Regions from separate parts of the Pseudomonas sp. GW821-FHT12A04 genome, predicted to be linked through region 1. Evidence: predicted binding sites of a transcription regulator. Region 1 holds the regulator's gene; each other region holds the start of a gene.

Evidence for each region. Region 1 encodes sigma-54, which starts transcription at its own class of promoters, with help from an activator protein. Its sites were predicted from a motif close to ANTGGCATNNANNTTGCTNT; they were not measured.
Region 2: flgB (flagellar basal body rod protein FlgB) is a predicted target of sigma-54. The motif match lies at 2,525-2,544, and genes of this name have one in related genera.
Region 3: AC1RS8_RS11560 (CmpA/NrtA family ABC transporter substrate-binding protein) is a predicted target of sigma-54. The motif match lies at 1,764-1,783, and genes of this name have one in related genera.
Region 4: glnK (P-II family nitrogen regulator) is a predicted target of sigma-54. The motif match lies at 2,438-2,457, and genes of this name have one in related genera.

The regions. Positions count from the first base shown of each region.
Region 1 is NZ_JBXAQZ010000004.1:200,243-207,591, forward strand. It holds gene AC1RS8_RS08580 (KpsF/GutQ family sugar-phosphate isomerase) at 1-607, shown strand, start outside; gene AC1RS8_RS08585 (KdsC family phosphatase) at 607-1,131, shown strand; gene lptC (LPS export ABC transporter periplasmic protein LptC) at 1,139-1,711, shown strand; gene lptA (lipopolysaccharide transport periplasmic protein LptA) at 1,698-2,246, shown strand; gene lptB (LPS export ABC transporter ATP-binding protein) at 2,246-2,971, shown strand; gene AC1RS8_RS08605 (RNA polymerase factor sigma-54) at 3,219-4,712, shown strand; gene hpf (ribosome hibernation-promoting factor, HPF/YfiA family) at 4,787-5,095, shown strand; gene ptsN (PTS IIA-like nitrogen regulatory protein PtsN) at 5,108-5,572, shown strand; gene rapZ (RNase adapter RapZ) at 5,575-6,432, shown strand; gene AC1RS8_RS08625 (HPr family phosphocarrier protein) at 6,448-6,720, shown strand; gene AC1RS8_RS08630 (ZIP family metal transporter) at 6,749-7,349, opposite strand, start outside.
Region 2 is NZ_JBXAQZ010000008.1:222,791-230,139, forward strand. It holds gene flgA (flagellar basal body P-ring formation chaperone FlgA) at 1-335, opposite strand, end outside; gene AC1RS8_RS14820 (chemotaxis protein CheV) at 418-1,350, shown strand; gene cheR (protein-glutamate O-methyltransferase CheR) at 1,396-2,223, shown strand; gene flgB (flagellar basal body rod protein FlgB) at 2,587-2,994, shown strand; gene flgC (flagellar basal body rod protein FlgC) at 2,998-3,441, shown strand; gene flgD (flagellar hook assembly protein FlgD) at 3,457-4,179, shown strand; gene flgE (flagellar hook protein FlgE) at 4,211-5,542, shown strand; gene AC1RS8_RS14850 (ribonucleoside-diphosphate reductase subunit alpha) at 5,701-7,349, opposite strand, start outside.
Region 3 is NZ_JBXAQZ010000006.1:119,102-126,450, forward strand. It holds gene AC1RS8_RS11555 (ANTAR domain-containing response regulator) at 1-420, opposite strand, end outside; gene AC1RS8_RS11560 (CmpA/NrtA family ABC transporter substrate-binding protein) at 436-1,647, opposite strand; gene AC1RS8_RS11565 (quinone-dependent dihydroorotate dehydrogenase) at 1,876-2,895, shown strand; gene rmf (ribosome modulation factor) at 3,189-3,404, opposite strand; gene rlmKL (bifunctional 23S rRNA (guanine(2069)-N(7))-methyltransferase RlmK/23S rRNA (guanine(2445)-N(2))-methyltransferase RlmL) at 3,935-6,205, shown strand; gene AC1RS8_RS11580 (sensor domain-containing diguanylate cyclase) at 6,430-7,349, shown strand, end outside.
Region 4 is NZ_JBXAQZ010000002.1:284,872-292,220, forward strand. It holds gene AC1RS8_RS04075 (hypothetical protein) at 175-975, opposite strand; gene AC1RS8_RS04080 (hypothetical protein) at 1,076-1,522, opposite strand; gene AC1RS8_RS04085 (accessory factor UbiK family protein) at 1,984-2,244, opposite strand; gene glnK (P-II family nitrogen regulator) at 2,666-3,004, shown strand; gene AC1RS8_RS04095 (ammonium transporter) at 3,040-4,377, shown strand; gene AC1RS8_RS04100 (secondary thiamine-phosphate synthase enzyme YjbQ) at 4,591-5,016, shown strand; gene sutA (dormancy-specific transcriptional regulator SutA) at 5,118-5,441, shown strand; gene AC1RS8_RS04110 (HAD family hydrolase) at 5,628-6,335, opposite strand; gene xerC (tyrosine recombinase XerC) at 6,332-7,231, opposite strand; gene AC1RS8_RS04120 (DUF484 family protein) at 7,234-7,349, opposite strand, start outside.

The DNA.
Region 1 (7,349 bases):
CGTGACCGGCAAGCCTGACTCGCCGCTAGCCAAGGCCGCCGAGGTCAACCTGAATGTTCACGTCGAGCACGAAGCCTGTCCGTTGAACCTGGCCCCCACCTCGTCGACCACCGCCGCCCTGGTCATGGGCGATGCCTTGGCAGTCGCGCTGCTGGAAGCCCGTGGCTTTACCGCCGAAGACTTCGCCTTTTCCCATCCCGGCGGCGCCCTGGGCCGACGCCTGCTGCTGAAAGTGGAAAATGTCATGCACGCCGGGCAAGAGTTACCGCAAGTACAGCGCGGCACCCTGCTGAAGGACGCGCTAATGGAAATGACCCGCAAAGGCCTGGGCATGACCGTGATCCTGGAGGCCGACGGAAAGCTGGCCGGGATCTTTACTGACGGTGACTTGCGTCGCACGCTGGACCGTAGCATCGACATCCATAGCGCTACCATCGAACAGGTCATGACAGCACACGGCAAGACTGCCCGCGCCGAGATGCTCGCCGCCGAAGCGCTGAAAATCATGGAAGACCATAAAATCAACGCGCTGGTCGTAGTCGACAGTGAAGACCGCCCGGTCGGCGCCTTGAACATGCACGACTTGCTGCGTGCAGGAGTAATGTAATGAGTGCGGACCTGCTGCAACGCGGCAAACAGATCAAGCTGGCGGTGTTCGATGTCGATGGCGTCCTGACCGATGGGCGCCTGTACTTCCTCGAAGACGGCAGCGAGTTCAAGACGTTCAACACCCTCGACGGCCAGGGCATCAAGATGCTGATGGCCGCCGGCGTGCAGACCGCCATCATCAGTGGCCGCAAGACCCCGGTGGTCGAGCGGCGGGCCAAAAACCTCGGTATCCCGCACCTCTATCAGGGTCGCGAGGATAAACTGGTGGTACTCGACGAACTGCTGGCCCAACTCAACCTGAGCTATGAACAGGTGGCCTACCTCGGCGACGACCTGCCGGACCTGCCGGTGATTCGCCGCGTCGGCCTGGGCATGGCGGTGGCCAATGCCGCCAGCTTCGTGCGTGAACACGCCCACGGCATCACCCTCGCCCGTGGCGGCGAAGGTGCCGCTCGCGAATTCTGCGAATTGATCCTGCGCGCCCAGGACCGCCTCGACGCGGCCAATGCGGCGTACCTGTGAGCCCACTATGCTGAGCAAAAAATTTCGCAACACCCTGATGTTCAGTTGCATCGCGGCGATATTCGCTGCGGTTGGCTACTGGAACATCAGCCCGGAACGTTTCCTCGACAAGCCGGTAACGCCGGTCGATGAAAGCGCGATCGACTATTACGCCATCAACGCCCACAGCGTGCAGTACCTGCCCGACGGCAAGCTGCAATATGATCTGGTGTCCGACAAGGTCGAGCACGTGAAAGCGACCGAGGTGACATTGCTGACCAACCCCGACCTGAATGTGTTCCGCGGCACTGAATTCCCGTGGCACGTCCAGAGCCTGCGCGGCGAGGTCAACCCTGATGGCACACAGGTCGAACTGATCGATGACGTGCGCATCACGCGCTTCGACGAGAAAAACCGTAGAACCCTGATCACCAGCACCCGCATGACCGTGTTCCCGCAGCAGCAATATGCGCAGACCGAGCAAGACGTTAGAATCGACGGCGCTGGCGGTGTATCGACTGGCAAGGGAATGAAAGCGTATTTGAAAGAAAGCAGGATACACCTGCTATCGAACGTAAGAGGACAGTATGAGGCTCGTTAAAACCCTCCCGATTTTGCTCAGTCTGGGCGCAGCACTGGGAAGCGTGAGCGCCTGGGCTCTGCCGGAAGACCAACAGCAGCCTATCCGTATTCAGGCCGACGATGCCCAGCTGGACGACAAGCAAGGTATTGCTACCTATAAGGGTGACGTGATCATCACCCAAGGCTCGATGAAGGTGACAGGCAACACCGTTACCATCACCCGCACCCCGGCTGGCGACATTGACGTAGTGACCTCGGTGGGCAACCTGGCGTACTTCGAGCAATTGCAAACGGCTGGCGATACCAAGCCTGTCCAGGGTTGGGGCGTGACGATCCAGTATCACGCTTCGCAAAATCGCGTCGTACTGATCGACAAGGCCAAAGTTGTCGACAAGGACAACAACGTCACCCAAGGTGAGAAAATTGTCTACGACACGGACAAGAAACTCGCCAGCGCCGGTCGCGCCACAGGCAGCAAAGTCACCGAGGCGCGTCCGCGTATCGACATGGTGATCCAGCCGAAGAAGAAAACCGACGAGAAAAAGGCCCAGTAATGGCAACTCTGAAAGCTCAGCATCTGGCCAAGAGCTACAAGAGCCGCCAGGTCGTGCGTGACGTCAGCCTGTCCATCGACAGCGGCCAGATCGTCGGCCTGCTTGGCCCGAACGGCGCCGGCAAGACCACCTGCTTCTACATGATCGTCGGCCTGGTGCAAGCCGATCAGGGCCGTGTCCTGATCGATGACCTGGACGTCAGCCACCAACCGATGCACGGCCGCGCAAAGGCCGGTATCGGCTACTTGCCGCAGGAAGCATCGATCTTCCGCAAACTGTCGGTGGCCGACAACATCATGGCCATCCTCGAGACCCGCAAGGAACTCGACAAGGCCGGTCGTCGCAAGGAGCTGGAAAGCCTGCTGCAGGAATTCCACATCAGCCACATCCGCGACAACCTGGGCATGAGCCTGTCCGGTGGTGAGCGCCGTCGCGTGGAAATCGCCCGCGCCCTGGCCACCAACCCGAAATTCATCCTCCTCGACGAGCCCTTCGCCGGCGTGGACCCGATTTCGGTCGGCGACATCAAGCAGATCATTCACCACCTCAAGGCCAAGGGCATTGGCGTGCTGATCACGGACCACAACGTTCGTGAAACCCTGGATATCTGTGAAACCGCCTATATCGTCAATGACGGCCAACTGATTGCCGAAGGCGACGCAGAGACCATCCTGGCCAACGACCTGGTCAAGGAAGTGTATCTGGGCCATGAGTTCCGCCTGTAAGCGCTGAGCCGTGCCCAGGCAGCTTGCCCGGGCACCTGACCAGCCACTCACCAGCGCTTCCGTGCCGACAAGCGTGGTCAGCCCTCGACAAGGGCAGCGCTGCAACACAGCTTTATAGTTTTTTATTGTTACAGCGCTCTAGGCAAACCCTTTAGTTTCAGGCATATAATTTGCTTAAGTTTGGCGCCCCGGCGCCCTGTAGTGGATGGCGCATGTGCGCCGGCGAATAAGGTGTTAAGCCCCTGCCATGAAACCATCGCTAGTCTTGAGAATGGGCCAGCAGCTGACGATGACACCGCAGCTGCAACAGGCCATCCGCCTGCTCCAATTGTCAACCCTGGACCTGCAACAGGAAATCCAGGAGGCCCTGGAGTCCAATCCGATGCTCGAACGCCAGGAAGAAGGCGACGACTTCGACAATTCCGACCCCCTGGCCGACAACGCCGAACAAAAGCCCAACACCGACATCCAGGAGCCCTCCTACCAGGAAAGCGCCCCGACGGTTGATAACCTCGATGAGGGTGACTGGAACGAGCGTATCCCCAACGAACTCCCCGTCGACACCGCGTGGGAAGACGTTTACCAGACCAGCGCCAGCAGCCTGCCCAGCAATGATGATGACGAGTGGGACTTCACCACCCGCACCTCGGCCGGCGAAAGCCTGCAGAGCCACTTGCTGTGGCAACTGAACCTGGCCCCGATGTCCGACACCGATCGCCTGATCGCCGTGACCCTGATCGACTGCATCAACAATCAGGGCTACCTGGACGAAACCCTCGAGGAAATCCTCGAAGCGTTCGACCCGGAACTGGACATCGAACTGGACGAAATCGAAGCCGTCCTGCACCGCATCCAGCAATTCGAGCCCGCCGGCATCGGCGCCCGCAACCTGGGCGAATGCCTGCTGCTGCAATTGCGCCAGCTGCCTGCCAAGACCCCTTGGCTGGCCGAGGCCAAGCGCCTGGTCACCGATTACATCGACCTGCTTGGCAGCCGCGACTACAGCCAGTTGATGCGTCGCATGAAGCTCAAGGAAGATGAGCTGCGCCAGGTCATCGAGCTGGTCCAGAGCCTCAACCCGCGCCCGGGCTCGCAGATCGAGTCCACCGAAGCCGAGTACGTCGTTCCTGACGTCATCGTGCGCAAGGACAACGAGCGCTGGCTGGTGGAGCTCAATCAGGAGTCGGTGCCACGGCTGCGGGTCAATGCCCAGTACGCCGGTTTCGTGCGCCGCGCCGACACCAGCGCCGACAATACCTTCATGCGCAATCAGTTGCAGGAGGCCCGCTGGTTCATCAAGAGCCTGCAAAGCCGCAATGAAACCCTGATGAAGGTTGCCACCCAGATCGTCGAGCATCAGCGCGGCTTTCTGGAGTACGGCGACGAAGCCATGAAGCCGCTGGTCCTGCATGACATCGCCGAAGCGGTCGGCATGCATGAATCGACGATTTCACGGGTGACCACCCAGAAGTTCATGCACACCCCCCGGGGCATTTATGAACTGAAGTACTTTTTTTCCAGTCACGTAAGCACCTCCGAAGGCGGCGAATGCTCGTCCACGGCGATCCGGGCGATCATCAAAAAACTGGTTGCAGCGGAAAATCAGAAAAAGCCGTTGAGTGACAGCAAGATCGCTGGTTTACTGGAGGCACAAGGCATTCAGGTGGCTCGCCGCACCGTCGCCAAGTACCGCGAATCCCTCGGGATCGCGCCTTCGAGCGAACGCAAGCGGTTGATGTAGGGCCACGCCACAGCGTTCCAGTGGTAGATCATCTGATCTGCCGCTTTATGCACTGGCAACGAAGGAGAAGCTGTATGCAAGTCAACATCAGTGGACACCAACTGGAAGTGACCGAACCTCTTCGCACCTACATCGGCGAAAAACTCGAACGATTGGAGCGACATTTCGACAAGATCACTAATGTGCAGGTCACGATGACCGTCGAAAAACTGAAGCAGAAAATCGAAGCCACGCTGCATATTCCCGGGAATGAAGTGGTCGCCAACGCGGAACATACCGATATGTATGCCGCGATCGACGCACTCACCGACAAGCTGGATAAACAACTCAAAAAGCATAAGGAAAAGACCCAGAGCCTCCTCCAGGGCGCAACCGGTCGTTAACACTCCCAACCCATGATCCGACTTGAAAGTATCCTGACCCCCGGCCGTTCCCTGGTGAACGTGCCGGGAGGCAGTAAAAAGAAAGCCCTCGAACAAATTGCCAATCTTATCGCCCGCGAAGTGCCGGCCCTGGAGATGCAAGATGTCTTCGAGGCGCTGATCGCCCGTGAAAAACTCGGCTCCACCGGGTTTGGCAATGGCATCGCTATTCCACATTGCCGTCTCAAGGGCTGTGTTTCGCCCATCAGTGCATTGATGCACCTGGACGCCCCTATCGATTTCGACGCCATCGACGGCGCGCCGGTTGACCTGCTGTTCGTGCTGTTGGTCCCGGAAGCCGCCACCGATGCGCACCTTGAGCTGCTGCGACAGATCGCCAGCATGCTCGACCGCAAGGAAGTTCGCGAAAAGCTGCGTAGTGCTACAAGCAACGAAGCCCTGTATCAGGTTGTCCTTGACGAGCAAAACGGTCAGTAATCATGCGCTTGATCATCGTCAGTGGCCGTTCCGGCTCAGGTAAAAGTACCGCCCTCGACGTTCTTGAGGACAGCGGCTACTACTGCATCGACAACCTGCCAGCCGGTCTGCTGCCGGAGCTGGCCGAACGCGCCCTGGTTCATACCGAGATGTTGCAGCCGCTGGTCGCCGTTTCCATTGACGCGCGCAACCTGCCCAGCCACCTGTCACGCTTCCCCGACCTGCTCGAGGAAGTCCGTGCCCGCCACATCCAGTGCGATGTGCTGTACCTGGACGCCGACGAAGAAACCCTGCTCAAGCGTTTCTCGGAAACCCGCCGACGTCACCCCCTGACCAACGCCAACCGCTCGCTGGCCGAAGCCATCAGCGTCGAGAGCGTCCTGCTCGGGCCGATTGCCGACCTCGCCGATCTCAAGATCAACACTACCAGCCTGAACCTGTATCAACTGCGCGATGCCATCAAACTGCGTCTGTTGAATCAGCCGGAGCCGGGGACTGCGTTCCTGGTGGAATCCTTCGGCTTCAAGCGCGGCATGCCGGTGGACGCCGACCTGGTGTTCGATGTGCGCTGCCTGCCCAACCCTTACTGGAAACCGGAGTTGCGCGAACAGTCCGGGCTCGATCAACCGGTTGCCGAATACCTGGCGGCTCAGCCGGATGTCGAAGAGATGTTCCAGGACATTTCCACATACCTGCTAAAGTGGCTGCCTCGCTTTGCCGCCAGCAACCGCGCCTACGTCACCATTGCCATTGGCTGCACTGGCGGACATCACCGTTCCGTCTACCTGACCGAGCGTCTGGGGCAAACGCTGCAACAATCCCTGAAGAACGTCCAGGTCCGCCACCGCGACCTCAGCTAAAGGATTCACATCGCGATGCCTGCTCTGGAAATCGAAATCATCAATAAACTGGGTCTGCACGCTCGCGCTTCTGCAAAATTCGTTGGGGTAGCAGGTCAGTTCCCGTGCCAGATCAGGGCCGGACGTACACCACAGTCCATGGTCGATGGCAAAAGCATCATGGCGATGATGATGCTGGCCGCCGGCAAAGGCACCACGATCCACTTGAGTACAGAAGGCGAGCAGGAACAGGAAGCGCTGGATGCTCTGGTGGCGTTGATCAACAACTTCTTCGACGAAGGCGAGTAATACAACCACAAAAGCCCCTCACCACAAATCAAGCGAGGGCTGTATCCATCACCATCATCAAACAAAACCCCATCAGCAGCCCGAGGCTGGCAAGCTTGTCATGACCATTGCGGCGCGACTCGGGAATGACTTCGTGGGTCACCACCAGCAGCATCGCCCCCGCCGCCAGCGCCAATCCCAAAGGCAGCAGCAGTTCAGCCAGGCTCACCAGCCACGCGCATAGCAGTGCGAACACCGGTTCTACCAAACCTGACGCCGCACCGATCAGGAACGCCTTGCCCCGGGACATCCCTGCCCCGGCCAGCACCAAAGCGATGACCAACCCTTCCGGTACATCCTGCAAGGCAATGCCCATGGCCAGGCTGTCGGCGTCAGGCATTGCGCCACCGGCCGAAACACCTACCGCCATGCCTTCCGGGATGTTGTGGGCGATGATGGCAAATACGAACAGCCAGATCCGCGGAGCAATGACCGGTCGTTCCAGCGTACCGACCAGCATGTCCGGGCTGGCGCCAGAGACCTTCCGATCCACCAGGAACAACAGGAAGGCGCCGAGCATAATGCCGAAGCTGATCAGCCCACTGGACGCCCAAGGTGACAGTCCAAGCCCTTCGGCGGCAGAGATGCCC
Region 2 (7,349 bases), on a different contig from region 1:
GCGCCCTCGCAGCGAACCTTGACCGTAACCCGTCCCAGCGGCTTGGGACTCTCGAGTGTTGCTGTCAATTCCCTGTCGCACATGGGCATGTGCATGCGCGGATCGAGCTGGTTGACCTGGATCTCGTAGCGACCCTCCGTTTGACTGGTCGCCAGATAGTCTTCTACGGTGAATTCAAGAAAGCCCTGAGTGACGCCGATAAGCATGTCAGGCAAGGTAACCGCGTCAGCAAGGGCAGGGCTGCCAGCGTTGAACAGGCAAACAGCCGCCAGCACGCCGAGCAATTTGCGGTACGGTGTGGTCAGGCGTCGAAAAAATGTCGGTTTTGTGTTCATAACGATTAAAAAAGCAAGCGCCGTGCCGTTTAGTGATGAAGGCGCGTCGCAACAACACTTGGCGTTGGCGTAGGAGTCTGGCATGGCTGGTGTAATGGATTCGGTAAACCAGCGCACGCAACTGGTGGGGCAGAATCGCCTTGAGTTGTTGTTGTTCCGTCTCGACGGCCAGCAACTGTACGGGATCAACGTGTTCAAGGTTCGGGAGGTGCTGCAATGCCCCAAACTGACGCTGATGCCCAAATCCAGTCCTGTCGTGTGCGGTGTGGCGAACATCCGGGGGGCGACCATTCCGATCCTTGATCTGGCGATGGCGACTGGTTCCGGCGCGTTGAAAGACAAGAACAGCCCCTTCGTGATCATCACGGAGTACAACACCAAGACCCAGGGTTTCCTGGTCCGCTCGGTGGAACGCATCGTCAACATGAACTGGGAGGAGATCCATCCGCCGCCCAAGGGCACCGGGCGCGATCACTACCTGACGGCGGTGACGCGGGTCGACAATCAGTTGGTCGAAATCATCGACGTCGAGAAGGTGCTGGCGGAAGTGGCGCCGACGCCGGAAGCGATTTCCGTGGGTGTGGTGGATGTCGAAACCCAGCACAAGGCGCTTTCGTTGCGCGTGCTGACGGTCGACGACTCGTCGGTGGCGCGCAAGCAGGTCACGCGCTGCCTGCAAACGGTCGGCGTGGAAGTGGTGGCGTTGAACGACGGTCGGCAAGCGCTGGACTACCTGCGCAAACTGGTCGACGAGGGCAAGAAGCCGGAAGAAGAGTTCCTGATGATGATCTCCGACATCGAGATGCCGGAGATGGACGGGTACACCCTGACGGCGGAAATCCGCAACGACCCGCGCATGCAAAAGCTTCATATCATCCTGCATACTTCGTTGTCGGGGGTATTCAATCAGGCGATGGTCAAGAAGGTCGGTGCCGATGACTTCCTGGCCAAGTTCCGTCCTGATGACCTGGCATCCCGGGTAGTCGACCGGATCAAAGCAGCAGATATCAGCTAGGGGTTCGCACCCCTGGCAGTCAACACGATTTAAGAGGCGGCATCATTGTCTACGGGTAATTTGGATTTCGAACAGTTCCGGGTATTTCTGGAAAAAGCCTGTGGCATTTTGCTCGGTGAAAACAAGCAGTACCTGGTCTCCAGCCGTCTCAACAAACTGATGGAACAGCAAGGCATCAAGTCTTTGGGGGAACTGGTTCAGCGCATGCAGACCCAGCCGCGCAGCGGTTTGCGCGAGCAGGTGGTGGATGCCATGACCACTAACGAAACCCTGTGGTTTCGTGACACCTACCCGTTTGAAGTCTTGAAGAACAAGGTACTGCCCGAAGCGATCAAGGCCAGTCCCGGTCAGCGCCTGCGCATCTGGTCGGCAGCATGCTCGTCGGGCCAGGAACCGTATTCGCTGTCGATGTCCATCGACGAGTTCGAGCGGGTCAACATGGGCCAGTTGAGGATGGGTGTACAGATTGTTGCCACCGACCTGTCCGGTACCATGCTGAACAACTGCAAGACCGGCGAGTACGACAGTCTGGCCATCGGCCGCGGCTTGTCGCCTGAGCGCCTGCAGCGTTATTTCGACCCGAAAGGGCCGGGGCGCTGGGCGATCAAGGCGCCGATCAAGAGCCGGGTGGAATTCCGTTCCTTCAACCTGCTGGACAGCTACGCGAGCCTCGGCAAGTTCGACATCGTGTTTTGCCGCAATGTGTTGATCTACTTCTCCGCCGAGGTGAAGAAGGACATCCTGCTGCGCATCCACAGCACATTGAAGCCAGGCGGTTACCTGTTTCTCGGTGCTTCCGAAGCGTTGAACGGTTTGCCGGATCATTACCAGATGGTCCAGTGCAGCCCGGGGATCATTTACCAGGCGAAGTGAATTTGCCGGCGTCATCGAAAACGGGAGTCCTTATAGGCTCCCGTTTTTTGTGTGCTGATTTCTTGCAAACGCTGCTGGCCCCTGTGGGAGCGAGCTTGCTCGCGATAGCGTCCTGACAGTCGAGTTCAACTTTCCCTGACACACCGCAATCGCGAGCAAGCTCGCTCCCACAGGGGCGGCGGTGTTCTGAAAAGGGTGAGGAGGCGGCAGAAAAGCGGCATCCGGCGGAAAACCGTTGCCGCTTTTCTGTCATTGCCGTGTCGCCATGGCCTGCAAGGCCCCGGTTTCCGGGGTTTTCTGAATTGGCATGGGGCTTGCTAAGTTGATTCTACGAAAAATCAGGTCACCCGAAGGTTTCCCGACATGAGCATCAGCTTCGATAAAGCGCTCGGTATCCACGAACAAGCCCTGGGCTTCCGAGCCCAGCGTGCCGAAGTCCTGGCCAACAACATCGCCAACGCCGATACCCCGAACTACAAGGCTCGGGACCTGGACTTCTCGAAAGTGCTCGCCGAGCAGAACGAGAAAACCAAAAGCGGCACTTTTGCCTTGAACATGACCAACAGCCGTCATATCGAGGCTGAAGGCCTGGGCAATGGCGACGAGTCGTTGCTGTATCGCACGCCGATGCAACCGTCGATTGACCAGAACACCGTGGACGCCCAGCTGGAGCAGTCGAACTACGCGGAAAACGCGATCGGCTTCCAGGCCAGCTTCACCCTGCTCAACAGCAAATTCAAAGGGCTGGTATCAGCCCTGCGCGGAGAGTAAGCCATGTCTCTATCCAGTGTTTTCAACATTGCCGGTAGCGGCATGAGTGCGCAGACCACGCGTTTGAACACCGTCGCTTCGAACATCGCCAACGCCGAAACGGTCTCGTCGAGCATCGACCAGACCTACCGTGCGCGTCACCCGGTATTCGCCACCATGTTCCAGGGCGGGCAGAGCGGCGGCAGCGATTCGCTGTTCCAGAGCCAGGACGCCGCCGGTCAGGGTGTTCAGGTGCTGGGTGTGGTCGAAGACCAGAGCAATCTTGACGCGCGCTACGAGCCGAACCATCCGGCGGCCGATGCCAAGGGTTACGTCTACTACCCGAACGTCAATGTGGTGGAGGAAATGGCCGACATGATTTCCGCAAGCCGTTCGTTCCAGACCAACGCCGAAATGATGAACACCGCCAAAACCATGATGCAGAAGGTCCTGACCCTCGGTCAGTGATAAGGGGCGACTCAGATGAGTGTTAGCGATTCCACCAGTGGTTTGAGCCTCAACGATATCCTGGCCAACTCCTCGATCAAGACCAGCACCACGACTGACGGCCTCGCGTCGGCAACCGGCAGCGCCACGGGCAACAAGGCCCTGGGCAAGGATGCATTCCTGAAATTGCTGGTTACTCAGTTGAAAAACCAGAACCCGCTGGAACCCCAGGACAACGGCGAATTCGTGGCCCAGCTGGCGCAATTCAGCAGCCTGGAAGGCATCACCACGCTCAACGATACGGTGACCGGCCTGGCCAGCAACTACAACTCGTCCCAGGCCTTGCAGGCGTCGTCGCTGGTGGGGCGTTCGGTCATCGCTCCAGGCGACAAGGCCGTGGTCGATACCACCAAGAGCCTCAGCGGCACGGTGGTCGTTCCGTCTTCGGTGGCGTCTGCCACCCTGAAGATCACCGACGCAGCCGGCAAGACAGTGCGCACCATCGACCTCGGTTCACAGAAGGCCGGCAACGCCAGCTTCATCTGGGACGGCAAGAACGATGCGGGTGAGACCGTACCTGCAGGCACCTATACCTTCGGCGCCACGACCACGATCGATGGTCAGTCCGTTGCGTTGATCACCAACCTGCCCGCGACCGTCAACAGCGTGACCATCAGCCAGACCGGCGGTGAGTTGATGCTCAATCTGGCCGGGCTGGGCAGCGTTGCTCTGTCCAAAGTACAAACCATTGGTATGTAGAGCCGACTAACACGGCATAAAGGAGTGGATGATGTCTTTTAATATCGGCCTTAGCGGTCTCTATGCAGCCAACAAACAACTGGACGTGACCGGCAACAACATCGCCAACGTCGCGACCACCGGTTTCAAATCGTCCCGTGCAGAATTCGAAGACGTGTACTCGGCGACCCGCCTGGGTACCGGCAGCAAGACCGTCGGCAACGGTGTGCGCCTGGCCAACGTTTCCCAGCAGTTCGGCCAGGGTGACGTGAGCAACACCGGCAACGTGCTCGATATGGGTATCCAGGGCAACGGTTTCTTTGTCCTGAGCAACAACGGCTCGCTGACCTATACCCGTGCCGGTACGTTCAAGACCGACAAGGAAGGCTACGTCACCAACAGCGACGGTACTGCCCGCCTGCAAGGTTACGGTGTGGACTCCAACGGCAAGATCGTCAATGGCGTGCTGACGGACCTGCGGATTGACACGTCCAACCTGGCACCGAAGTCCACCAGCACCGTGTCGTCGACGATCAACCTGAACTCGACGTCGGCAGTGATCGACCAGACGGTTGCGGCGAACAAGTTCAACCCGTCCAAGACCGAGACTTTTACCAAGTCGTTCAGTACCCCGATCTACGATACGCAGGGTAACCAGCACACCATGGATCAATACATGGTCAAGACTGGAGCGAACACGTGGGACACCTACACACTGATCGATGGCCGCAATCCGGATGGCAGTGATCCTACTGTTACCGCGCCGGTTGCTTCGACCATGTCGTTCGATTCCACCGGCAAACTGACTTCGGTCAGCACGCCAGTGACGCCACCAACCACGCCACCGACTTCGGTGATCAGCAGTGACCTGAAAATCACCAACTGGACCCCGGGCAGTGTCACCAATGGCGTCTGGACAGCCAACGGTGCCGCAGCCGATCCAGCAGGGTTGACCATCGCCATGGCCAACACTACCCAGTTCAATGCCGACACCGCGCGTTCGATTCCGGCGCAGAACGGTTACGCCACCGGCCAGATCACCAACCTGACCATCGATGGCAGCGGTGTGCTGCTGGCCAACTTCAGCAACAACCAGACCAAGCCGATCGGTCAGATTTCCCTGGCCAGCTTCACCAACGAGCAAGGCCTGCAGCCGGTAGGCGGCACCAGCTGGAAAGAAACCTACGCGTCGGGTATCCCGGGCTACGATGCGCCGGAGACCGGCACCCTGGGTTCGATCGTTTCCAACTCCCTGGAAGAGTCCAACGTCAATCTGACCAACGAACTGGTCGACCTGATCAAGGCGCAGAGCAACTACCAGGCGAACGCCAAGACCATTTCCACCCAGAGCACCATCATGCAGACCATCATTCAGATGACTTGATGCTGGTTGGCTGAACATGCTGCACAAGGAGCCCTTCGCAAGAAGGGCTTTTTTGTGCTCGCCGAAAGCCTGTAGGAACAGGCAAAAGAAAACCCCCGACCCGCCAGAGGCTGATCGGGGGTTTCGAGCAAGCACCTTTGGGTGCTTGCTGGCTCAGCTTATTGGCAAGCTTCGCAATCCGGCTCGTCGATGGCGCAAGCCTTTGGCACTGGAGCGGGACCTGCAGGCGCCGCCAGGACCGAGTCGTCACCGTGGTTGCCGCCGCTGGAAACCGCGTTCAGCTTGCCGGTGTTGATGGTCGACTTCTCGGTGCTGGTCGCAGCCAGGGCACGGAGGTAGTAAGTGGTTTTCAGGCCACGGTACCAGGCCATGCGGTAGGTCACGTCCAGTTTCTTGCCCGAAGCGCCAGCGATGTACAGGTTCAGCGACTGAGCCTGGTCGATCCACTTCTGACGACGGCTGGCGGCGTCAACGATCCACTTGGTGTCCACTTCGAAGGCAGTCGCGTAGAGCTCTTTGAGTTCTTGCGGGATGCGCTCGATCTGCTGCACCGAACCGTCGTAGTACTTCAGGTCGTTGATCATGACCGAGTCCCACAGACCGCGAGCCTTCAGGTCGCGAACCAGGTACGGGTTGATCACGGTGAATTCGCCCGACAGGTTCGATTTCACATACAGGTTCTGGTAGGTCGGCTCGATCGACTGCGATACGCCAGTAATGTTGGCGATGGTTGCGGTCGGTGCGATGGCCATGATGTTGGAGTTACGGATACCTTTCTGCACACGGGCGCGAACCGGTGCCCAGTCCAGGGATTCCTTCAGGTCGACATCGATGTACTTCTGGCCACGGGCTTCGATCAGGATTTGTTGCGAATCCAGCGGCAGGATGCCTTTGGACCACAGCGAACCCTGGAAGGTCTCGTAGGCGCCACGCTCATCAGCCAGGTCGCAGGAAGCCTGGATCGCGTAGTAGCTGACCGCTTCCATCGACTTGTCGGCGAACTCGACGGCAGCGTCGGAACCGTAAGGGATGTGCTGCAGGTACAGCGCATCCTGGAAGCCCATGATGCCCAGGCCGACCGGACGGTGCTTGAAGTTGGAGTTCTTCGCTTGCGGCACCGAGTAGTAGTTGATGTCGATAACGTTATCGAGCATGCGCACGGCAGTGTTCACGGTGCGTTCCAGCTTGGCGGTGTCCAGCTTGCCGTCGACGATGTGGTTCGGCAGGTTGATCGAGCCCAGGTTGCAAACGGCGATCTCGTCCTTGTTGGTGTTCAAGGTGATCTCGGTGCACAGGTTCGAGCTGTGGACCACGCCCACGTGCTGCTGCGGGCTGCGCAGGTTGCACGGGTCCTTGAAGGTCAGCCATGGGTGGCCGGTTTCGAACAGCATGGACAGCATCTTGCGCCACAGGTCTTTGGCCTGGATGGTCTTGAACAGCTTGACCTTGCCTGGGTACTCGGTCAGGGCTTCGTAGTACTCGTAACGCTCTTCGAAGGCCTTGCCGGTCAGGTCGTGCAGATCCGGCACTTCGGATGGCGAGAACAGGGTCCACTTGCCATCATCGAAGACACGCTTCATGAACAGGTCAGGGATCCAGTTGGCGGTGTTCATGTCGTGGGTACGACGACGATCATCACCGGTGTTCTTGCGCAGTTCGATGAACTCTTCGATGTCCATGTGCCAGGTTTCCAGGTAGGCACAGACAGCGCCTTTGCGCTTGCCACCCTGGTTAACGGCGACGGCGGTGTCGTTCACTACTTTGAGGAACGGTACAACGCCCTGGGACTTGCCGTTGGTGCCCTTGA
Region 3 (7,349 bases), on a different contig from region 1:
GCGCTCGGCCAATTGCTGGTCGCGGGCATGCAGTTGGGCACGCAAGGCCTGATCGCTTTCGAAACGTGCCATGGCCACATCGAGAATCGGCTGCAGGCGTTGTGCGTGAATGCCTTCGACGATGTAGGCGCTGACACCGGACTTGATCGCCTGTCGCATCACATCGGGGTCGTGTTCGTCCGTGAACATCACAATCGGTCGTGGCTGGTCGCGAGTCACCAGCACCACTTGTTCCATGACATCGCGGCCCGGTGACTCGGTATCGATCAGAATCACATCCGGACGCACCGTTTCGACGCGTTCGGGCAGGTCGATGGTCAGGCCGGATTCATCGATCACTTCGAATCCGGCCTCGATCAGGGCGGCCTTCAGGCGCCCGACTTTTTTAGCGGTGTCGTTGATCAGCAGGATACGCAGCATGTTCATGGTCTCCTGTCAGCGGCTGGCGGATCGGTGCGAGCTGTCGCTCATGGCGTGCAGTTTGAAACTGCGGGCATAACCGGCCGGGTCCGAACCGTCCCAGGTCTTGCCGTCGATCAACTGACTGCTGCGCATCTTCTTGCCCAGTGCCGCGACCCCTACAGCGCTGGCCGCTTCACGATACAAGTCTAGTTGCTGGACTTGACGGGCCACGGCGAGGTAATCCGGGTCGTCGCGCAACAAACCCCAGCGACGGAACTGGGTCATGAACCACATGCCATCGGACAGGTACGGCAGATTGACCTCGCCTTCACCGTGGAAGCGCAGGGCGTGTGGGTCTTGCCAGCGATTGCCCAGACCATCGACATAGTCGCCCAGCAGGCGCGGCTCTATGCACTCCAGCGGCGCATCGAGGTATTGCGCTGCACTGAGCAATTGCGCGGTGCTGCGACGATTTTCGCTGCTTTCTTCAATGAAGCGACTGGCCTCCAGAATCGCCATCACCAACGCGCGGGCAGTGTTGGGGTATTGCTCGACGAAGGCGCGGGTGCAGCCCAGGACCTTTTCCGGATGATCGGGCCAGATGGTCTGGGTCGTGGCCAAGGTGAAGCCGAGGTCCTGTTGCACGGCGCTGGCGGACCAGGGTTCGCCGACGCAGAGCCCGTCGATACGCCCGGCCCGCAGGTGCGCGACCATTTGCGGCGGCGGCACCACCACGCTGTCGACATCCAGGAGCGGGTGAATGCCCTGGCTGGCGAGCCAGTAATACAACCACATGGCGTGGGTGCCGGTTGGAAACGTTTGGGCGAAGGTGAATTTTGAGCGAGTTTGGTGCACGTGCCGTTCCAGTGCTTCAGGACTGGTCACTCCAAGCGCTTGCAAACCACGGGACAGGTTGATGCTCTGGCCGTTCTGATTCAGGCCCATCAGCACGGCCATGTCGGTCGCGGCCACGCCACCGATGCCCAGGTGAACGGCGTAAACCAGACCGTAGAGGCTGTGGGCGGCATCGAGTTCGCCGCTGACCAGTTTGTCCCGCAGGTTGGCCCAGGACGACTGACGCTTGAGGTTCAGGGTCAAGCCATGGGGTTGGGCGAAGCCCTGGGTGGCGGCGACAACCACCGAGGCGCAGTCGCTCAGAGCCATGAAGCCGAGATTGATTTCGGTTTTTTCCGGGGCATCGCTGCCATTGACCCAGGCCAGAGGGCCGGCTGATGGTTCGTTCATCGCGTGTTCACCTTGCAAAAAAAACGTCGTCCCGAGTTCTTGCATGAGCAGGTCGGGGACGACGCCATTGTCTTTGCACACATTCGGTCGTTGGCATGGGTGCTGGTGCCCAGAGTGGTGCAAGGCATATGCCATTATCCGTTGATTTGATCACGCGCCTCGCTTGCCACCCCGTTGCCCGGCTATAATCGCCGCCTCAATTCGCCGCCAATCGAGTCAAATCCGCCCATGTACACCCTGGCCCGTCAGCTGTTGTTCAAACTCTCCCCGGAAACCTCCCACGATCTGTCCCTGGACCTGATCGGCGCGGGCGGGCGTCTTGGGCTCAACGGCTTGCTGTGCAAGGCCCCGGCGAAGACGCCGGTGAATGTCATGGGCCTGGACTTCCCGAATCCGGTGGGGCTGGCCGCCGGCCTGGACAAGAACGGCGCGGCCATCGATGGTTTCGCCCAACTGGGTTTCGGTTTTGTCGAAATCGGCACCATCACGCCGCGTCCGCAGCCGGGCAACCCGAAGCCGCGCCTGTTCCGTCTGCCGGAAGCCGAGGCGATCATCAATCGCATGGGGTTCAACAACCTCGGCGTCGATCACCTGCTGGCCCGCGTGGCGGCGGCCAAATACAAGGGCGTGCTGGGCATCAACATCGGCAAGAACTTCGATACGCCGGTCGAGCGTGCCGTGGACGACTACCTGATCTGCCTGGACAAGGTCTACGCCCACGCCAGCTATGTGACGGTCAACGTCAGCTCGCCGAACACGCCGGGCCTGCGCAGCCTGCAATTCGGTGACTCGCTCAAGCAGTTGCTGGCCGATCTGGCCGAGCGCCGCGCGGAACTGGCCTTGCGTCATGGCAAACATGTACCGCTGGCGATCAAGATCGCGCCGGACATGAGCGACGAAGAAACCGCACAAGTTGCGCAAGCGCTGATCGAAACCGGGATGGATGCGGTCATTGCGACTAACACCACCCTGAGCCGTATAGGCGTCGAAGGCATGGAGCACGGCGAAGAAGCCGGTGGTCTGTCCGGCGCGCCGGTTCGCGACAAGAGCACCCACACCGTGAAAGTGCTGGCATCGGAGCTGGGTGGTCGGCTGCCGATCATCGCTGCCGGCGGTATTACCGAAGGCAAGCACGCAGCGGAGAAAATCACCGCGGGCGCGAGCCTGGTGCAGATCTACTCGGGCTTCATCTACAAAGGCCCGGCGCTGATTCGTGAGTCGGTAGACGCAATCGCAGCACTACGCTGAAGACTGTTGGGGCTTTTGTGGCGAGGGGGCTTGCCCCCGTTCGGCTGCGAAGCAGCCGCAATTCCGGCCACTGTGTTTTACCTGTGTCACCGAGTCGATTGGTTTCGGGGCCGCTTCGCGACCCAACGGGGGCAAGCCCCCTCGCCACAAGGGTATCGTCGCTGAATGTGAAGCAGGCATAAAAAAGGGCCCCTTTAAAGGAGCCCCTGGGCCGGAGCCCGCCGTCCGGATGGGACGTGCATGGTTAATTCAGTACAAATCAGATTGTCGTGTCGGAGTGTTCTGCCCTGTAATTAGCCGACGGCGTGAAGTTCGTTGAGTCTGTGGATTCCCGCAGTGCCGGTCATACCGTCCCAGTTGTCGCCGCGTCCTTCTCGCCAGCCGTTAATCCAGGCTTGACGTACCGACGGTAGAGTAAATGGGCAAAGCTCACGGGATTTACCACCAACGCCATATTGATATCCGCGCAAAAATGCTCTTTCCAACGGATCACGCTTAAGTCTTCTCATAGGGTGTTGCCCTCACTTGTTGACTGTATTTATCGCGTCGACCTCTATTGAGGTCTGGCAGAAAAACTCTGCCGTTGGGGGCTCGTTGCCGGCGTGACGAGCCAAGGTGTTGGCGTCATTGCGGCGCCAACCTGTATTGAGTTCTAACCAATGCGTCACATCGAGGGAATGATCGTTTTGTCATAAGGACGTAACCGTTCATGTGCTAACGCCATAAGTAACAGAGCGTTTGTAGCGTATTTATTGGCCAAACCCCGGTATGATCGGCTCTGCGCTGGATGATGGGCTTAATCCTTTAGTGAGAATGGCTCCCGTTGCCGGGAAGCACTATTCGACGAAGGGTCGACTTATGACATTTTGTTGCATCAACTTTTTTATCTGTCCTTGCATCTAAGCTCATTTAACCCGAGCAGCAGGGGTGGAACGGCACACCTTCGTGCCACGCGGGCGCTCTTCGAGAAAAGTGCCTGATTGAAAACCGGACCGGCAATGCGTTGCCCGGTCACTTAGCTAAAGGTTCTGGAATTCCCATGTCCGATCGTTTCGAACTCTTCCTCACTTGCCCAAAAGGCCTTGAAGGCCTGCTCATCGAGGAAGCCGTCGGGCTTGGCCTTGAGGAAGCGCGGGAGCACACCTCTGCCGTACGCGGCATGGCCACAATGGAAACCGCTTATCGCCTGTGCCTGTGGTCGCGCCTGGCCAACCGCGTGCTGCTGGTGCTCAAGCGTTTCCAAATGAAGGACGCCGAAGACCTGTACCACGGCGTGCTGGACATCGAGTGGCAAGACCACATGCTCAATGACGGCACCCTGGCCGTCGAATTCAGCGGCCATGGCTCAGGTATCGACAACACCCACTTCGGCGCGCTGAAGGTCAAGGACGCCATCGTCGACAAACTGCGCACCCCGCAAGGTGACCGTCCGTCCATCGACAAGCTCAACCCGGACCTGCGCATTCACCTGCGCCTGGATCGTGGCGAAGCCATTCTGTCTCTTGACCTGTCCGGTCACAGCCTGCACCAGCGCGGCTATCGCTTGCAGCAAGGTGCGGCGCCGCTCAAGGAAAACCTCGCGGCCGCCATCCTGATCCGTTCCGGCTGGCCCCGTATCGCGGCCGAAGGCGGCGCTCTGGCCGACCCGATGTGCGGTGTCGGCACGTTCCTGGTGGAAGCCGCCATGATCGCTGCCGACATGGCGCCGAACCTGCGTCGCGAGCAGTGGGGCTTCACCGCCTGGCTCGGTCACGTACCGGCGCTGTGGAAAAAACTCCACGAAGAAGCCACCGAACGCGCCGCGGCCGGCCTGGCCAAGCCGCCGCTGTGGATTCGCGGTTACGAAGCCGACCCGCGCCTGATTCAACCGGGTCGCAACAACGTCGAACGTGCCGGCCTCAGTGAGTGGATCAAGATCTACCAGGGTGAAGTCGCGACCTTCGAGCCGCGTCCGGACCAGAACCAGAAAGGCCTGGTGATCTGCAACCCACCATACGGCGAGCGTCTGGGCGACGAGGCGAGCCTGCTCTACCTTTACCAGAACCTTGGCGAACGCCTGCGTCAGGCTTGCCTCAACTGGGAAGCCGCGGTGTTCACCGGCGCCCCGGACCTGGGCAAGCGCATGGGTATCCGCAGCCACAAGCAGTATTCGTTCTGGAACGGCGCCTTGCCGTGCAAGCTGTTGCTGATCAAGGTGTTGCCGGATCAATTCGTCACCGGCGAGCGTCGTACTCCGGAGCAGCGCCAGGTCGAGCGCGAGCAAGCCGCCTACGATCAGGCGCCGAACGAACCGCAGGAACGCAAGTTCAACAAAAACGGCAACCCGATCAAACCGGCGCCGGCACCGGCTCCAGTGGTCGAGCAGCCGCGCCTGAGCGAAGGCGGGCAGATGTTCGCCAACCGCCTGCAAAAGAACCTCAAGGCCCTGGGCAAGTGGGTCAAGCGTGAAGGCATCGACTGCTACCGCGTGTACGATGCCGACATGCCGGAATACTCCATGGCCATCGACCTGTATCACGATTGGGTGCATGTCCAGGAGTACGTCGCGCCGAAATCAATCGATCCGGAAAAGGCTTCGGCCCGCATGTTCGATGCCCTGGCAGCCATCCCGCAGGCGTTGAACATCGACAAGAGCCGTGTGGTGGTCAAGCGCCGCGAGCGCCAGAGCGGCACCAAGCAGTACGAGCGCCAGGCGGCACAGGGCAAGTTCGTCGAGGTCAATGAGGGTGGCGTGAAGCTGCTGGTGAACCTCACCGACTACCTCGACACCGGTCTGTTCCTCGACCACCGGCCGATGCGCATGCGTATCCAGAAAGAGGCGGCCGGCAAGCGCTTCCTCAATCTGTTCTGCTACACCGCGACGGCCAGTGTGCATGCGGCCAAGGGCGGCGCGCGCAGCACCACCAGTGTCGACCTGTCGAAAACCTATCTGGACTGGGCGCGTCGCAACCTGTCGTTGAACGGTTTCTCCGACAAGAACCGTCTGGAGCAGGGTGATGTGATGGCGTGGCTCGAAGCCAGTCGTGACGAGTACGACATGATCTTCATCGACCCGCCGACGTTCTCCAACTCCAAGCGCATGGAAGGTGTCTTCGACGTGCAACGCGACCAGGTGCAACTGATCGACCTGGCCATGGCGCGACTGGCGCCCGGCGGCGTGTTGTACTTCTCCAACAACTTCCGCAAGTTTGAACTGGAAGCCAACCTCGGCGAGCGTTATGCAGTCGAGGAGATCACCGCCCAGACCATCGACCCGGATTTTGCCCGCAACGCCAAGATCCATCGCGCCTGGAAAATCACGGCTCGTTGATAGCTGTGCTGATTCACTGTAGGAGCGAGCCTGCTCGCGATGAACCCGAAAGCGCCGCGTGTATTCAGAAAGCACGCGTTATCGTTATCGACCATCGCGAGCAATCGAGCGTCGACCGGCTGCTCCTACAGGGTTTCAGGGCTGGTCAAATTAGTGGCTAATAGCTATAACTCAGTTCATGGCCAAAGGGCTTCTCCGCACCTGGCGTTTTGAGTTTGCGTTTTATGTCGTTGCACGCCGTGCGCCCCAGGATCCTGGGAATAATCAGCGAAGATGCCTCGGCCTGGTTGGTCGCGCTGCTGGTATTGCTGGTTGGCGGGGTGCTCACCGGGTTGCTGGCGTGGTCGACGCTGAATCTGTTTCACCATCAATTGCGGCAACGTTTCCAACTGCTGGCCAGTGAACGTTACAGCCGTATCGAAGAGCGTTTCGAAGATCAGGAGCAGCGCCTCGACGGCCTGCGCCGGTTTTTCGCCAATTCCGATTCGGTGTCCCGAGCGGAATTCGACGGCTACACCCAACCTTTGCTGCTGCGAACCCAAGCGTATTCCTATGCCCAGCGGGTCACTCGTGACGAGCGGGCGGCGTTCGAGCGTCGGGTGCGAGACGAGGGCTTGAACAACTTCACCCTGAGGGAGCTCAACGCCGACGGCCAATTGCAACTGGCCAGCGAGCGAGATGAGTACGTGGCGGTGCTGTACAGCCAGACGCAAAGCAAACTCGGCGCTCCTTTCGGTTACGACTTGCTGGCTCAGCCGCTGCGGCGTGCCACGCTCGCTCGGGCCGATCAGCGTGGCGGTATGGCGGTATCACAACCGATGCATCTGGTGAGTATCGAACCGGCTTATGCCCGCGGCGTGCTGCTGGTCGCGCCGCTCATGCAGCGCAGCAGTCAGGACCGCAAATCCACGAAGCCCTACGGTTATGTCATGGCCGTGATCAGCATGCGCCAGTTGTTGGCGGACGGACTGCCGGACGCCAGCCATGACTATCTCTCGGTGCGCATCCTCGATTTGTCGATCGATGACCAGCACGAGGTGCTGTTCGAGTCACCCAACCCGCCGGCCATCAGCGAGCTGTCGGCCACGCGCCTGTTGCGCATGGCCGACCATGACTATCAAGTCGATATCCAGCCCAGCGATGC
Region 4 (7,349 bases), on a different contig from region 1:
GGGTAGTCGTGGAGTCCGGTCGGAGAGGAGGGAAACTTTCGCAGAATGTTGCTGAAGCCACGCTCTGTAACAGCAGCCAAACGCTGAGTTTGGCTGCACAGCTGTCGTAAAACCTGCTGACAAAGCCAGCCTGACACGCCCCTGCGCATTTATTTCGCGTGTAAATCAAGCAACTTATGTTGAGGCAGCTTGTTTGGAAGAAGTTGTGTCGTCAAACAAGCTATTATCGCCGTTCAGGATTTTGCCGGCGAAGCTCTCGGCATCCATCTTCTTTTTACCTTCTGCGACATTCGTAAAATAGTTGAAGTCTAAATCTATCCAGTGCTTAAGTTTGGCTTCGTAGTTGTTTGGATACTGTGCTTGCTGAACTGGGGGCAAGCCCTTGTAATGGTCAAGGACACTTTTGGAGAAGTTTGTGAGTTTTCCAGTGTTGTTGTATTCAAACTCTGCTTCGGCCACCACTTTCTGTCGCCATGCAAATTCTTGTTTGGCTGACTCTTCCAGTGCTGCCCGTCTTTCATTGATGGTAAAGGTGCCGCTGTCATCGTAAGTAATTAAGGCAAGCTGATCCATGGGCATCCCCGAAAACGGATTTTTGCCGAGTCCGTTTGTATACTGTGTCGCACTTTTGGCGCGCGCTAGTAATGTGGCATTATCTGTGTCAGGAACTTCAGAGTCGTATGTTGATTTATTGGCAGTATAATTAGCACTCACTAACTCGTTGAATGTGTTATTAGCCATCGAGCTCAGTTCCGTTCTAGTTAGGCGTGCATCCCGGGCCTGTGCGCGTACTGAGGCTTCGCTCAATTGGCTCGCTAGTGTGGAAACGGTACTGCTATCTCGTGCGTTGCCAAATGGGACTTGGGGTGTGCTTTGGTTGACGCCTGGGTTTTTGCCGGGAGTCGCTGTCAATTTTTTTGTTTCAGCCAGCGCTTGGCCGCTGTTAGCTGCAAAATTGTTTAGTGAGTTAACCATTTTTTGCCACTCCCTGTTCGATGACTAAAATATAATATGTTGCCTAATAAATGTTGATGTTTTGGCAAGATCTTATAAGCCGACTAAGGCGCTACATGCTTTATTTCATGGTGATTACTATTGACCAGACATAGGTGGACGGATTTGCTTTGGTTACCTTGATGGTGCAGGTGGCCCCACCACTAGGCGTGGCCGTATTATTCCATTTTGGAGTTTTACTCGCACCAAAGCCAGGAGTCGTCACAAATGTAGCTAAATAAATACATTTCTTGTTGCCAATTTGATATCGCAAATTAGCATGATTGTAATCAGGTGATATCTGGCTTTGTATGACGTACGTATCTGAGCCATTTGCAATCACGGACGCTTGTGGAGTAGGTGATGCGTTTGCTTTCGTTATAGCTTCGTTGTTTGTTATGGGGGTATACGTAGCAGTCTGTGTTCCAAGGTTCTTGAATGTGACTGTAACAGACGGCCCAGCGACCGCTGAACTTATGTGAAATGCAGTCAATGCGAAAGCGGCAATTAAAGACTTGGATATTTTCATGGATGTTGCTCCTTGTGGTGTTGCTAACAGTATTCCATTTAAAAAGTTGTGCTCATCACAAACTATTATCTAAGCCATGTAACATGGGCTTAAACTTTTTCGAGCGAATTGGCGAACCGAAGCCTGCGGAAATACTGGCAGGCCCGAAGGTCTTCCATGCACGGCCGTAATTCGAGAAAGGAATAAATCTCTGGTTCGAACGTGGTCACGGTGCGTCGGGTGCTGTTCGAGTCGCTAAACCCATTGCTGGCTAATCAGTTGGGAGTGAGCTTAGGAACCGGAGCTTTGCTGCGCAATCGGAAGGGGAGTGAGATCTTCGTAGGAAGTTGCCGGGATTCTTGCGGCCTTGAAGAGCGCAGGTTGCGGCAATTCCTACAGGTGAGTCTGAAGGTCGTGGCGACCATTTCGCGAGCAGGCTCGCTCCCACAGTGGATTGGGTTCCACAGTGAGCATTTGCGGTGTTATTCGGTTGGTGGGTTCAGTTTCGCTTCCAGCTCGGCGACTTTCGCTTCGAGGCTTTCGAGGCGGGCGCGGGTGCGTGCCAGTACGACCATCTGGCTATCGAACTCTTCCCGACTCACCAGATCCAGTTTACTGAAGCCGCTCTGCAGCAACATTTTGAACTGGCTTTCGATTTCAGCTTTCGGCAGTGGCGTGTCACCGCTGAAAAGGCGGGAGGCGGTGCCGGTGAGGGCGTCGAGGAAGTCTTTTGGCGCGAGCATGGGCAATGTCCTGGAAACAATGACGGGCAGTGTATCACGCAGTGTCTATAGTCATTTGCGCGGGCAAGGGATGCACGCTTTTCGCGCATTGGGACAGGCGGCGTTGCACCGTTGTTGTGCGTAACGTGCGGGGTCTTGTCGCGAAGTATCCACCATCCACCTGTAATTGCTTGAAAACAGTCGGTTTTGTGGAGATGGCAAGCTTTCTGCTTAGATGCTGGTGACCCATGCACTGATGCAGTCGCTGTGACGAATGCAGTGCGCCAAACGGAACGCGGGGGAGTGTTTCGTGAGGAGCGGTTAGCTGGCGTCGGACGGGCAGGTAAGGCCGACGATGCGTTACAAAGCCAGGCACTGCGCTTAGACTTGAGACGGGTTTGTTTTCCTGGGGCAAGTCCACCAAATTCGGGAGAGAGTTTTCATGAAGCTAGTCACTGCCATCATCAAGCCGTTCAAGCTGGACGACGTACGCGAGTCGCTGTCCGAGATCGGCGTGCAGGGCATTACCGTCACCGAAGTCAAAGGCTTTGGTCGGCAGAAGGGTCACACCGAGCTGTATCGCGGCGCGGAATACGTGGTCGATTTCCTGCCCAAGGTGAAGATCGACGTCGCCATCGACGACAAGGATCTGGACCGGGTAATCGAGGCCATCACCAAGGCTGCCAACACCGGCAAGATCGGTGACGGCAAGATCTTCGTGGTCAATCTGGAACAGGCGATTCGCATCCGTACCGGCGAAACCGATACCGACGCTATCTAAGCCGCCACAAACCCAACGCCCCAGGAGAAAACAATATGACTCTGCGTAAATTCGCAGGGCTAGGAGCCCTGTTGTCCATCGTAATGCCCAGCCTTGCTCTGGCGGCAGACGAAGTGGCGGCCCCAGTCCTCAACTCCGGCGACACCGCCTGGATGTTGACCTCGACAGCTCTCGTGCTGTTCATGACCATTCCCGGCCTCGCGCTGTTCTACGGCGGCATGGTTCGGTCGAAAAACATTCTTTCCGTGATGATGCAGTGCTTCGCCATTACCGGTCTGATCAGCGTCCTGTGGGTCATTTATGGCTACAGCATCGCGTTCGACACCACGGGCATGGAGCAGGGCGTCGTCAACTTCAACTCGTTCTTCGGCGGCATGGGCAAGGCGTTCCTTGCGGGTGTCACGCCAGCGAGTCTGACCGGCCCGGCAGCGCTGTTCCCCGAGGCGGTGTTCATCACCTTCCAGATGACCTTCGCGATCATCACCCCGGCGCTGATCGTCGGTGCGTTCGCCGAGCGGATGAAGTTCTCCGCGATGCTGATTTTCATGGGTATCTGGTTCACCCTGGTGTATGCGCCGATTGCGCACATGGTCTGGTCCGGCAACGGTGGCCTGATGTGGGACTGGGGCGTGCTCGATTTCGCTGGCGGCACCGTGGTGCACATCAACGCCGGTGTAGCAGGCCTGGTTGCTTGCCTGGTGCTGGGCAAGCGCAAGGGTTTCCCGACCACGCCGATGGCGCCGCACAACCTCGGTTACACCCTGATGGGCGCGGCCATGCTGTGGGTTGGCTGGTTCGGTTTCAACGCCGGTTCCGCCGCTGCGGCCAACGGCACCGCCGGCATGGCGATGCTGGTGACGCAAATCGCTACCGCTGCTGCTGCACTGGGCTGGATGTTTGCCGAGTGGCTCACCCACGGCAAGCCTAGCGCACTGGGCATCGCTTCGGGCGTGGTTGCCGGTCTGGTGGCAATCACCCCGGCTGCCGGCACCGTTGGCCCGATGGGCGCGTTGGTAATCGGTCTGGCGGCTGGCGTGGTGTGCTTCTTCTGCGCTACCACCCTCAAGCGCAAGCTCGGCTATGACGATTCCCTGGACGCCTTCGGCGTGCACGGTATTGGCGGTATCCTCGGCGCAATCCTGACCGGTGTGTTCGCTGCTCCGTCCCTGGGTGGCTTCGGCACCGTGACCGACATCGCCGCACAAGTGTGGATTCAGTGCAAAGGCGTGGGCTTCACGGTGATCTACACCGCGATCGCTACATACATCATCCTCAAGGTGCTGGATGCGGTCATGGGCCTGCGTATCAACGAAGAAGAAGAAGCGGTCGGCATCGATCTGGCGCTTCACAACGAACGCGGCTACAACTTGTAAGCAGGCGCGTAAAAAACTGCCCGGCTTGCCGGGCATTTTTTTGTCTGGAATTTGTCGTTGAAGGCCGAGCTGAAAGGTTTTTTCCTACAGGTTTTATGATGTTTACGTCGGGTGTTTTTGTGCAGCCAAAGGCTTACAGGATTGAAGGAATATTAGGGCCTTTGTTTTTTCACAGAGCGCGCTAGAATGCGCCCCGAACGTGCGGAGAACTGTATGTGGCAACAGACTCTGATTACCTTGCGGGCGAGGCCCCGGGGCTTTCATCTGGTAACGGACGAGTTACTCGCCGGCCTGCCTGAACTCAAGGCGTGTCGGGTCGGTCTGTTGCACTTGTGGCTGCAGCATACCTCGGCGTCGTTGACCATCAACGAGAACGCCGATCCGGCGGTACGTCGCGACTTCGAACGATTTTTCAATCGTCTGATCCCACAAGGAACAGACGGCTATGAGCATAACGACGAAGGCCTGGACGACCTCCCGGCGCACTTCAAGGCCAGCGTGCTTGGCTGTCAGCTCAGTTTGCCGATTGCGGCAGGCCGGTTGGCGTTGGGGACCTGGCAAGGCGTTTATCTGGGCGAGCACCGTGATCATGGCGGTGCCCGTAAAGTCCTCGCCACCGTGCACGGTGAAGGGGCATAACCGCTGGTCAGCAGCGGTTGTTGATTTTTTTCCGGCAGCCTTCGACAGAGGGCAAAGCTGGGCTATAACTAATCTGCTTTTCGCAAGTCATGAGGTAGAACATGAGCGACGATGATCTGGAAAACGACGACCTCGAAGTAGGCGACGACGACGAAACCGAAGAAGGTCTGGAAGCAGCGGCGGAAGACGTCGCTGAAGACGACGGTGGTGATGCGCCGGTTCCGACCGCCAAAGGCAAGGCCAAGGCAGCGGTATCGGTCGATGAGCTGCCGAGTGTCGAAGCCAAGAACAAGGAACGCGATGCTCTCGCGCGGGCCATGGAGGAGTTTTTGGCCAAGGGTGGCAAGGTGCAGGAAGTGGAGGCCAATGTGGTCGCCGATCCGCCCAAGAAGCCGGACAACAAGTACGGCAGCCGGCCTATCTGAGCCTGCTACCCGCTTACTGAAAAAGCCCGCCGTCGCTGCGGGCTTTTTCATGCCTGAAACAAAAAACATGAAACCTGTGGTGATCCCTGTGGGAGCGAGCTTGCTCGCGATGGCGGAGTGTCAGGCAACATTTATTTTGAATGTTAAGCCCTCATCGCGAGCAAGCTCGCTCCCACGGGTTTTTTGTCAGTTCGATACCGAATTCCACCGCGCCAGCAATGCCGGCAAATCGCTCAGGCTGCGAATCTCCGCATCCGGCAACCGTTCGGCTTCCCAGACCTTGCCCGCCGGGTTGAACCAGATCGCCCGCATTCCCGCCTGCTGCGCACCGGCAATGTCATCACCTGGATGATCGCCAATGTGCACCGCCGATTCAGCGGTCACGCCACCGCGTTGCAAGGCCTCCTGGAACAATCGCGCATCGGGTTTGGCAATGCCGATGTCTTCGGCGCAAAGCGCAAACTTGAAGTAATCCGCCAGGCCCAGCCGACGCACATCGGCGTTGCCATTGGTGACCACGCCGAGGGCGTAATGATTGGCGAGGATTTCCAGGGTCGGTTCGACCTCCGGAAACACTTCGATCTGATGCCGGGCATGCAGGAATACTTCAAAACTCTTGTCCGCCAGGTCCGAGGCTTCGTCGTGCCCATAACCGGACTCTTCCAGTGCATGGAACAGTACCCGCCGACGCAGGGCGCTGATGCGGTGCTTGAGGCTGGGCTCGTTGCTCAATACGCGCTCACGAATGGCCCACAAATGTTCCACCGGCACTGCTCCCAGGTTGGGCGCGTGCTCGGTCAGCCATTCACGCAAAACGGCTTCGGCGCTGACGATCACCGGGGCGGTGTCCCACAGGGTGTCGTCGAGGTCGAAGGTGATCAACTGAATACTCATGAATCGTCGCCTTTCATGCGTTTGGCCCGTGGGTGGGCGCTGTCGTAGACGGCTGCCAGATGCTGGAAGTCCAGGTGGGTGTAGATCTGTGTGGTCTTGATGTCCGAGTGTCCGAGCAGTTCCTGCACCGCGCGCAGGTCCTGGGACGATTCCAGCAAATGGCTGGCGAAGGAGTGTCGCAACATGTGCGGATGCAGGTTCTGCCCCAGTTCGCGCTCGCCGGCAGCCTTGACCCGCACCTGGATCGCCCGGGGGCCGAGGCGGCGGCCTTGCTGGCTGATGAACACCGCATCGTCCGCCGGGTTGGCCATGGTTCGCAATGGCAGCCACTGCTCCAGCGCTTCGCGGGCCTTTTTTCCTACCGGCAGCAGGCGGGTCTTGCTGCCTTTGCCGAGCACCTGGACCATGCCGTCAGCCAGATCGAGCTGATCGAGATTAAGCCCCGTCAGCTCCGAAAGCCGCAAGCCGGAGGAATAGAACAGCTCGAGAATCGCTTGGTCCCGACGTGCCAGAAAGTCATCCTCGACCCCGCCTTCCAGCAGCTGCAGGGCGCGGTCGGTGTCGAGGGTTTTCGGCAGGCGGCGTTCGCCTTTGGGCGGTGCGAGGCCATTGGCCGGATCGTGGTCGCACAGGCCTTCGCGGTTCAGGTAGTGATAGAGCCCGCGAACGGCTGACAGTAATCGCGCCAGGCTGCGGGACGATTGGCCTTGGGCGTGCAGACGGGCAACCAGGCTACGCAGGCGCTGGATGTCCAGCGCCGTCCAGCTGCCGATATTCTGTTTGACGCACCAGCCCAGCACTTTATCGAGGTCGCGGCGGTAAGCCGACAGTGTGTGCGGCGACACCTGCCGCTCACTGCGCAGGTGTTCGCAGTAAGCGTCCAGTTGTCGTTCCATGTTCAGCGTACCGAGCGCAGGGAATTGTTGACCCGTGGCAGCACGCGACCCATGACTTCAGCGATGTAGCTCAGGAACAAGGTGTCCACCGAGCTTTTGTAGTGCTGCGGATCACGGC